Regions from separate parts of the Bradyrhizobium sp. S3.2.6 genome, predicted to be linked through region 1. Evidence: predicted binding sites of a transcription regulator. Region 1 holds the regulator's gene; each other region holds the start of a gene.
The links. The regulator PhoB, encoded in region 1, activates phosphate uptake and scavenging genes when phosphate is short. The targets are predictions, from matches to a motif close to TGTCATNNANCTGTCAT.

Region 1 (3,271 bases):
AGGTTCGACATGTGCCAGAGTTTTGTGGCCTGCTCCTGCAGCGCCTTGACCAGCGCGGGATGGGCATGGCCGAGCGCATTCACCGCCACGCCCGAGGTGAAATCGAGATAGCGATCGCCATTGGTTGCGATCAACCAGACGCCTTCACCGCGCTCAAAACCGATGTCGGTTCTGGCGAAAACGGGGAGCAAGTGCGGCGCTGCGCTGTTAGCCATGATGGTCTCTTTGGATGTTTCGGACGGCCTGAAACTGCGTTGCGCAGCGCATCATTGGTCCGGAAAACGAAACGTGCCGCCTTTTAAGGGCGGCACGCATCACTATCTTATGCTTGGCACCATTGGTGTCAATGCCGCCCGGAAAGCCCCGCGAAACCCAGATTCCGTAGTCTTGCGGTGCCGAATTTGCGGGTTTTGGCCACGGAACATGTGGAAGCGAGTCGGCGGACTCTTGCGCGTGAGTCACGCCATATTGTAGCGTCTGGCTTGTCAGATACGACATCTCGTGCAGCGGTTCTGATCCCAAAAGTCCTCATGTACCGGCGTAAACGTTCGGGCGTATCATTGCGCCCGGCGAGCCTTAAGGGATTCTGGCGGCACGGATTTTTCGAGGCTTAGGCATTCGTTGTGCGGCCCCCAGGATGGCAGGCGCGCGGCGAAGGAAAGGGTGCAATGACGGTTTTGACCTGGTCCGACGATCGCGTCGAACAGCTGAAAAAGCTCTGGGAGGCCGGACTTTCGGCCAGCCAGATCGCCGCTGAGCTTGGGAATGTCACCCGTAACGCCGTGATCGGCAAGGTTCACCGGCTCGGCTTGTCGGGCCGCGCCAAGAGCCCGTCTTCGGCAGCTCCGCGGCCGCGCAAGGCGCGTCCAGCGCCGCACATGATGCGGGTGAGCAGGCCCATCGCACGCGGCAATACCGCGCTGGCGCAGGCTTTCGAGGTCGAGGTCGAGGCTGAACCGGTCACCTACGACAACGTGGTACCGATGAGCCAGCGGCTGTCGCTCCTCGAATTGAACGAGGCGACCTGCCACTGGCCGGTCGGCGATCCCTCGAGCCCGGATTTCTTCTTCTGCGGCGGCAAAGCGCTCTCCGGCCTGCCCTATTGCGCCCAGCACTCGCGGGTCGCGTATCAGCCGGCAGCGGATCGCAGGCGGGCCCCGGCGAAGCCGGCGCGGTAAGCTCAGCTCCAAACGACGTCGTCGCGGCCTGGTGCGCAATTGCGCACGGGCCGGAACGATCGGGAGAAGGATCGGCGCGCCTTTGGCGCGCTTTTTTGTTGAGGTCTGCTCAGGCCGTTTCAGGCCTGCTCGGCCTTCGCGAACCGATCGTCCAGCGCGTAGCCGGCGCCGCGGACGGTGCGGATCGGGTCCTGCTCGCGGCCGAGATTGAGCAGCTTGCGCAGGCGGCCGATATGCACATCGACGGTGCGCTCATCGATGTAGATGTCGCGGCCCCAGACGCTGTCGAGCAACTGCTCGCGCGAGAACACGCGGCCGGGATGCTCCAGGAAGAACTCCAGCAGGCGATACTCGGTCGGGCCGAGATCGATCGGCCGGCCCGAGCGCGCCACGCGGCGCTTTTCGCGGTCGAGCTCGATGTCGCCGAACGCCAGCACGGTTGCGAGCCGCTCCGGACTTGCACGCCGGAGCAGGCCTTTCACGCGCGCCAGGAGCTCGGGCACCGAGAACGGCTTGACGATATAGTCGTCAGCGCCGGTCGCCAGGCCCCGCACCCGCTCGCTCTCCTCGCCACGCGCGGTGAGCATGATGATCGGCAGCTGCTTGGTGTCGGATCGCGCACGCAACCGCCGACACAGCTCGATGCCTGATAGCCCCGGCAGCATCCAGTCAAGCACGATCAGATCGGGGATGTGCTCCTTGAGGCGGGTGTCGGCGTCGTCGCCGCGCATTACCGTCTCGACGTCATAGCCGTCGCCTTCGAGGTTGTAGCGGAGAAGCTCGGTCAGAGCTTCCTCGTCCTCAACCACCATAATGCGTGCGCCCATCGGGTCGTCGCTCCTTGCGTAATCAGGTGTTCGGGACCGTGGTGGCGAAGGTCGTCATGTCGCCCTTCGGCCGCTTGTCGGTGATCGCTTGGCCTTCGATCATGTAGAACACGGTCTCGGCAATGTTGGTGGCGTGGTCGCCGATCCGCTCGATGTTCTTGGCGCAGAACATCAGATGGATGCAGAACGAGATGTTGCGCGGATCCTCCATCATGTAGGTGAGGAGCTCACGGAACAGCGAGGTGCAGATGGCGTCGACTTCCTCGTCGCCCTTCCACACCGCCATCGCCGCCGGCAGATCGTGCGCGGCATAGGCGTCCAGCACTGACTTGACCTGCTGCTGCACGAGGTCGGTCATGTGCTCGAGGCCGCGGAACAGCTTGAGCGGATGGAAATCCGTCTCCAGCGCCGCGACGCGCTTGCCCATGTTCTTGGCGAGGTCGCCGATGCGCTCGAGATCGGTCGCGACGCGCATGGCGCCGACGATCTCGCGCAGATCCACCGCCATCGGCTGGCGGCGCGCGATCGTGAGCACGGCGCGCTCCTCGATCTTCTTCTGCAGCGTGTCGAGCTCGGCGTCGATGGCGACGACGCGCTGGCCGAGCGCGACGTCGCGGCGGATCAGCGCATCGACGGAATCGACGATCATGCGCTCGGCGATGCCGCCCATCTCGGCGACCAGGCGCGTGAGCTCCTGGAGGTCGGTGTCGAAGGCCTTTGCGGTATGTTCAGAACCCATGTGCCGTCTCCTCAGCCGAACCGGCCGGTGATGTAATCCTGCGTGCGCCGGTCGGTCGGCGATGTGAATATCTTGCTGGTGTCGTCGAACTCTATCAGCTCGCCGAGATACATGAAGGCGGTCTTGTCGGAGACGCGGGCGGCCTGCTGCATGTTGTGGGTCACGATCGCGATCGTGTAGTTCTCGGACAGCTCCTGGATCAGCTCCTCGACCTTGGCGGTCGAGATCGGGTCGAGCGCCGAGCAGGGCTCGTCGAACAGGATCACCTCGGGCCGCACCGCAACCGTGCGGGCGATGCAGAGGCGCTGCTGCTGGCCGCCGGAGAGCGACAGGCCGGAGGCGTTGAGCTTGTCCTTGACCTCGTTCCACAGCGCGCCGCCGCGCAGCGCTTTCTCGACGCGGTCATCCATCTCGGATTTCGAGATCTTCTCATAGAGACGGATGCCGAAGGCGATGTTCTCGTAGATCGTCATCGGGAACGGCGTCGGCTTCTGGAACACCATGCCGACGCGGGCGCGCAGCAGATT
Region 2 (3,271 bases), on a different contig from region 1:
AGCAGGCGATGGGCGTTCTCGATGGCGCGTTCGCCGCCTTTGACTGCGACATACATGCGTCAGCCTCCTTTGCTCATGACACGCGTGCTGCGCGGGATCGCCACCACAGCATCATCGGCGACCAGAACCACGTCGATGCCGCGCGGAAACAGCGTCTCGTTGAAACGCAGGCGTTCAAACAGGTCGAACGGCTTGATCGAAGCCTCGAGCGTTGCGACACCGTCGATGCCGGGGCCGCGCAGCTCGAAGCTGCGGCCTGCGTCGAGGCTGTCGACCTGAATGATCAGTGTGGTCGAACGATCCGGATATTCGTTGGTGCCGAGCGCAAAACGCTCGAGCGAGGGCAGCGCACCGCCGTCACCGATCAGCGCAAAGGCCGCGATCGAGGAGTCCGGCACCACCGGCGCGCCGGTGTGGAACTTGAGCCATTTCAGGACGTCGGAGCTTTCCGACATCCGCGCATCAAGCCAGAGCGGCGTGTCGTGGTCAAACAGCGTCAGCGCAATCGCGGCGGTGCCGCGCATCATCGTATCAGGCGCTCCCGCCATCGGCACGATGCGCTGGACCGAACCCGGCCGCGCCATCGCATCCATGACCGAACGAAAGGTCGATTGCGCCGACAACACCTTGTCGACGAAACCGGGCGGCAGTTCCGCAATCGTGGTCATGGCCTCACCCCTCACCGCGCACCATGGTGTAGAAATCAACCTTCGTCGCAGCGGTCTCTTCCGCCGCCTGCTTGCGCCTGACCATAAGCTGCTCGCGCAACGACGCGATAACGTCGCGCTCAACGGCTGCACCAAAATCCCGGGACTGCACCAGCGCATCGCACAGAGCGATCAGCCGCGCCTTCTCACCGTCGCGCCCGAGCGTGTAGCCGAAGCCGACCTCACCGCTCGCAAGCCGCACCGCGGCGCGCGATACCGTCGCCTCGCCGAGGTTGAACGGCGCGCCGTCGCCGCCGACCCGGCCGCGCAGCATCACCAGGCCGTTTTCGGGCGCGCGCAAATCCTGGTGGCCAGGCAAGGGGATCGTGCGGAGGCGGGCGGCGATCTCGCCCGCCTCCGCGTGCGCCAGCACGGCCATGGCGGCCTGGCGCTGGGCTTGCTGGGTGTTGTGCTGGGTCACCGAATCCACCGATCTCTTCTACAGAACTTGCCGAATCCAAGTTGTCTATGATACTAGACAACTTGATACGAGAGCGCCATGACTGTTTCGTGACAAAGGTGTGATTTTCGAGCTAGGCTGGCCACCGACATGAGCATGCAGGACACCGCCTCTTCGGGCGTCGCGCTATGGCGCCTCGTTGCCGACGGCATCGAGCGCGGCATCGCCGACGGCCGTTTTGCCGCAGGCGACAGGTTGCCGGGCGAGATGGAGATCGCCGAAACCTACCGCGTCAATCGCCACACCGTGCGGCGCGCGCTGGCGGCGCTTGCAGAGCGCGGCATCGTGCGCGCCGAGCGCGGCAGCGGAACCTATGTCGAAGCGCAGAAGCTCGCTTATCCGCTGCGCTCGCGCACGCGGTTCTCCGAGATCGTCGGCGCCGGCGGCCGCGAGCCGCATGGCCGGATGATCGAGACGTCGGAAGATGTCGCAACCCGCGAGCTGGCGCGGGAGCTGGGATTGAAGACCGGCGCACCGCTGGTCCGAATCGAGGCCATCCGCCTCGCCGATCGCACGCCGATCTGCGTCTCCACCACCTGGCTGTCTGCGGAACTGTTTCCGGGCGCGGGCACGGTGTTTGCCGCGACACGCTCGATGACGAAGATGCTCGAGCACTACGGGATCCGCGATTATCACCGCGGCGCGACCCGGATCACCGCCGGCATCGTCGACGCCACCGACGCCGCGCGGCTTGATCTCCCGCTGGGCCGGCCGATCCTGGTGGTCGATGCCACCGACCTCGACCTCGAGGGCAAGCCGCTGGTGACCAAGCACTCGCGGTTTGCGGCGGAGCGGGTGGAGTTCTTGGTGGAGCCGTAGGGCGCTCTCCCTCGCCCCGTTCTTACGGGGAGAGGGTCGGGGTGAGGGGCTGCTTCCGCGATCACGGTGGCAGACGGACTCGCGGAGAGCCCCCTCACCCGGAATTTGCTCTCGCAAATTCCGGCCTCTCCCCGCAGGCGGGGAGAGGCGAACTCAGGCCACAGCCCTTCGCCCAATGATCGCAAACCGCAGCTTGCCCGAGATGAAATCGATCGCGGCGACCGCGACCAGAATCATCAGGATCAGGAACGACACCTTCTGCCATTCCAGCACACGGATCTGTTCGGCGAGCTGGAGACCGATGCCGCCGGCGCCGACGATGCCGATGATGGTTGCCGAGCGGGTGTTGGATTCGATGAAGTAGAGCACCTGGCCGGCGATGACAGGCAATACCTGCGGCAACAGGCCGAAACGGATCTCGTGCAGCGCGCTGCCGCCGGAGGCGCGGATGCCCTCGACCTGCTTCTGATCAGCCCCTTCGATCGCCTCGGAGAACAGTTTGCCGAACGCACCGAAATCCGACACTGCGATCGCCAGCACGCCGGCGAACGGGCCGAGCCCGACCACGTTGATCCATACCAGCGCCCAGATCAGCGTGTCGACGCCTCGGATCGAATCGAGGAAACGGCGCACGGGAAAGCGCAGGATGATCGACGGCACGACATTGCGTGCAGCAAATAAGCTGACCGGAAGCGCGAGCAGCGCGGCCAGTGTGGTGCCGAGCAACGCGATCGACAACGTCTCGCCCATCGCCTTCAGATAGATCGGCAGCGACGAGCCGGGATCGGGCGGGATCATCATCATGCTGATCCAGCCGAGCTGGCTGAGGCCGCTGAAGAGCCGCGACGGCGAGAAATCGAGATCAATCAGGCCATAAACGAAGATGCCGAGCGCCGCGACGATCATGGCCGGCGTCGCAAGCCGTGCCGCGGCCGGACGCTCGAACACATCAGGGTAGCGCGCGCGGATCTGCGCGGTGTCGACCTCCTGCGGCCCTGTCACGTCCGCGCCTCCTTGCCGAAGAGGCGGCCGCGCAACCAGCCGGTCGAGATGTCGATCATGAAGACCGTGACGATGATGAGCAGCAGGATCGCGCTGACGTCCGAATAATAGAACTTGCGGATGGCGACGACGAGCTCCTGCCCGATACCGCCGGCGCCGACAAAGCCCATGACGGACGCTTCGCGGACGTTGACCTCGAAACGCAGCAGCGCGTAGCTGGCATAGCCAGCGGTCACCTGCGGTAGGATCGCAAAGCGCATGCAGGATAGCCAGCTCGCACCAG
Region 3 (3,271 bases), on a different contig from region 1:
TTCCAGGCCTCCGTCAGCGGCAGCACGCCGTCTGAAGCAAGCCGGAATGCGGCGAGCAGCGGCGCCGGATAGTAATAGTCGGATGCCAGCACCGAGCAGAGCCCCTTCGCGATCATGTCCGAGGCCTTGGTCCAGCCAGTGTGGCTGCCGCCGCGCACGACGTTCGGCGCGCCGTAGACGATGGCGTCGCCATGATCTGCGGCCTCGCGCGCCGTCTCCTCGTTGATCGGAAATTCGGCGAGCGTCACGCCGAGGCTGCGAAAGTCCCTGCGCATCGCCGGGGTCGCATCGTCGTGCGAGAGCATCCGCACCTCGGCGCTGCGTGCCGCCGCAGCGAGCCGGGTGATCGAAGCCGGAACATCGGCGGCGCGCGAGACAATATGCACGACGAGCTTGTCGAACTCCTCGCTCGACAGGCCGGTGCGCTCTACCATGCGGTTGCGCTTGCGCGGATTGGAGATGTCGGCGACGACCCCGTCCATGTGGTCGTTGAAGGCGAACAGGTCGACGCGACCCTCGGCGAGCCACTGGCCGATCTCGGCCTCGGCATCGAGATTGTAGGTCTCGTGCCGCAGGTGGAAGCGGGTATCGGCGGCGAAATGCGGACGTTGCCGCTCGATCGCCTCCAGCAGCCGCCGTGCATTGTCGCCGCTGCGCAGCCCCGGCTCCCACGACCAGGTCGTGGCATGAAACACCGTGGTGATGCCGTTGCTGATGGCCTGGCGATCGGTGTCGGCCAGCGCGACGTCGATCGGGAAATCGACGCCGGCGCGCGGCATCATCTGCCGCTCGAAAGCGTCGCCGTGCAGATCGACGATACCGGGCAGCACCAGCAGCTTGCGCGCATCGATCGCCAGCCGCGCGCGGCCGCGAGATGCATCGATCTGCGCGATGTCGGATCCCGATACTGCAAGGGAGGTTTCGGCGAGCTCGGAGCCGATCAGGGTCCGGCCACCCTCGATGAAAATGTCTGTCACGCGACCGCGCTTCGTTTGCTGGAAGAGGAACTTGCCCCTGCTTCGTATGTCGTCAGGAAATCTTCAATCGCGAGCTTGCGGAAATCGGGCAGCGCTTCACGCAATTTGTCGTGATCCCAGTCCCACCATGCCAGTTTTGCAAGCCGTCCGGCAACCTCTTCGGAGAACCGCCGCCGCACGATGCGCGCTGGATTGCCGGCGACGATGGTATAGGCCGGCACGTCCTTGGTGACGATGGCGCCGGCCGCGATCACCGCGCCGGTGCCGATATTGCGGCCGGGCAGCACGACCGCGCCATGGCCGATCCAGACGTCATGGCCGATATGGACGTGATGCTGGCGCCGCCAGTCGAAGAAATCGGTGTCGTCGCTCTCGCCCGGGAAGTAGGCGCTGGAGCGGTAGGTGAAGTGCGCCTGCGTGGCGCGATGCATCGGATGATTGCCCGGATTGATCCGCGTCATCGCCGCGATCGAACAGAATTTTCCGATGGTGGCGTAGGTGATCTGCGCGTCGTTGACGACGTAGGAATAGTCGCCCATCGCCACTTCATGCAGGATCGTGCGCGCCCCCACCTCGGTATAGGCGCCGAGCCGGGTCTCATGCAGCTGCGCCGAAGGATCGATAGTCGGTTGGACCGAAAGCACCTTGGCCATGCTGCATCCGAGAATTCGAGGGCGGGCGCTCGTCATCAAGCGGCTTGATGACAAGACAATGACGATGCGATGACAGGGGATGAGGTGTGTAGCAACGCCGCACCGCACCGCGCGTGTCACACAAGTGTCAAGCGTCGGCGATAGCGGTAGGTCCCAGCTACTCTGGAGCCCTGCATGCTGGTGGTTGAAGGTCTGACGTGCCGCTTCGGCGCAAAAGCCGCGGTGGACGACGCCTCGTTTCAAATCTCGCCCGGCGGCTTCGTCGGTGTGATCGGGCGCTCCGGCGCCGGCAAGTCGACCTTGCTGCGGACCATCAATCGGCTCGCGACGCCGACGCAGGGGCGTATCGTGTTCGACAGCCTCGACGTCACCGCGCTGCGCGGCAAGGAGCTGCGGCAGTGGCGTGCGCGCTCGGCGATGATTTTTCAGCAGTTCAATCTGGTCGGCCGGCTCGACGTGCTGACCAATGTGCTGATGGGCCGTCTCGCAAAGATGCCGGCTTGGCGCTCGTTGTCGCAGACCTGGCCGGAGCAGGACAAAGCGCTGGCGATGTCGGCGCTGGAGCAGTTCGACATCGCTTCGCTCGCCGCGCAGCGCGCCGACCAGCTCTCCGGCGGCCAGCAGCAGCGCGTGGCGATTGCCCGTGCACTGGTGCAGCAGCCCGACATCATCCTCGCCGACGAGCCGATCGCATCGCTCGATCCGCGCAACACCAAGATCGTCATGGATGCGCTGCTGCGCATCAACAAGCATTTCGGCATCACGGTGCTCTGCAATCTGCATTCGCTCGATCTGGCGCGCAGCTATTGCGACCGCCTGATCGGCATGGCCCAGGGGCGCGTGGTGTTCGACGGCGCACCGGCTGATTTGACCGATCACGTTGCCCGCGAGCTCTACGATCTGGAGGCCGCCGATGTCATGGGCGGCACACCTGCGCCGGCGCCCGAGGGCGTCCCGGCACTCGGAACGGCGGCCGCCGCCTGAGCGGCGGCGCATCCGTCATTGCCAATTTTGCGTCAACCGAACCCAACAGATGAAGAGGGTATCATGATCACTCGCAGACTCGTTCTTGCCGGCGCCGCCGCGCTTGCGTTCACGACTTCAGCCTCCGCCGAGGACTGGAAGGTCAAATATCCCGAACTGACCTTCGCGGTCATTCCGGCGGAGAACGCCTCGGGCGTGACGGAGCGCTGGGCGCCGTTCATGAGCTATCTCTCCAAGGAACTGGGCGTGAAGGTCACGCTGCGCATCGCCAACGACTATGCCGCCGTTATCGAAGGCCAGCGCGCCGGCAACATCCACATCGCGAGCTACGGCTCGGCCTCGTTCGCACGCGCCCGCCTGACAGGCGTCAAGACCGACGCCTTCGCCAACGACATCAATGCCGACGGCTCGACCGGCTATTACTCGGTGTTCTTCGTCAAGACGACCAGCCCCTACAAGAAGGTTGACGACCTCAAGGGCAAGAACCTGGGCCTCGTCGACCCGAACTCGACCTCCGGCAACAACGTGCCGCGCTTCGAGCTCGACAAGATGGGCATCCCCGACGCCGACACTTATTTCAGCAAGGTCGTCTTCACCGGCAGCCATGAGAACGCGATCCTGGCGCTGGCGCAGGGCACGGTGGATGTCGCCGCCAAC

Region 2: phnF (phosphonate metabolism transcriptional regulator PhnF) is a predicted target of PhoB. The motif match lies at 1,207-1,223, and genes of this name have one in related genera.
Region 3: phnC (phosphonate ABC transporter ATP-binding protein) is a predicted target of PhoB. The motif match lies at 1,689-1,705, and genes of this name have one in related genera.

Annotation. Positions count from the first base shown of each region.
Region 1 is NZ_JBEPOS010000001.1:715,455-718,725, reverse strand. Features, by position in the region: gene ABID58_RS03325 (aspartate aminotransferase family protein) at 1-215, opposite strand, end outside; gene ABID58_RS03320 (GcrA family cell cycle regulator) at 669-1,178, shown strand; gene phoB (phosphate regulon transcriptional regulator PhoB) at 1,298-2,005, opposite strand; gene phoU (phosphate signaling complex protein PhoU) at 2,028-2,744, opposite strand; gene pstB (phosphate ABC transporter ATP-binding protein PstB) at 2,756-3,271, opposite strand, start outside.
Region 2 is NZ_JBEPOS010000018.1:145,549-148,819, reverse strand. Features, by position in the region: gene ABID58_RS27155 (carbon-phosphorus lyase complex subunit) at 1-56, opposite strand, end outside; gene phnH (phosphonate C-P lyase system protein PhnH) at 60-668, opposite strand; gene phnG (phosphonate C-P lyase system protein PhnG) at 673-1,137, opposite strand; gene phnF (phosphonate metabolism transcriptional regulator PhnF) at 1,258-1,986, shown strand; gene phnE (phosphonate ABC transporter, permease protein PhnE) at 2,140-2,988, opposite strand; gene phnE (phosphonate ABC transporter, permease protein PhnE) at 2,985-3,271, opposite strand, start outside.
Region 3 is NZ_JBEPOS010000018.1:141,265-144,535, forward strand. Features, by position in the region: gene ABID58_RS27110 (alpha-D-ribose 1-methylphosphonate 5-triphosphate diphosphatase) at 1-977, opposite strand, end outside; gene ABID58_RS27115 (transferase hexapeptide repeat family protein) at 974-1,630, opposite strand; gene phnC (phosphonate ABC transporter ATP-binding protein) at 1,805-2,614, shown strand; gene phnD (phosphonate ABC transporter substrate-binding protein) at 2,678-3,271, shown strand, end outside.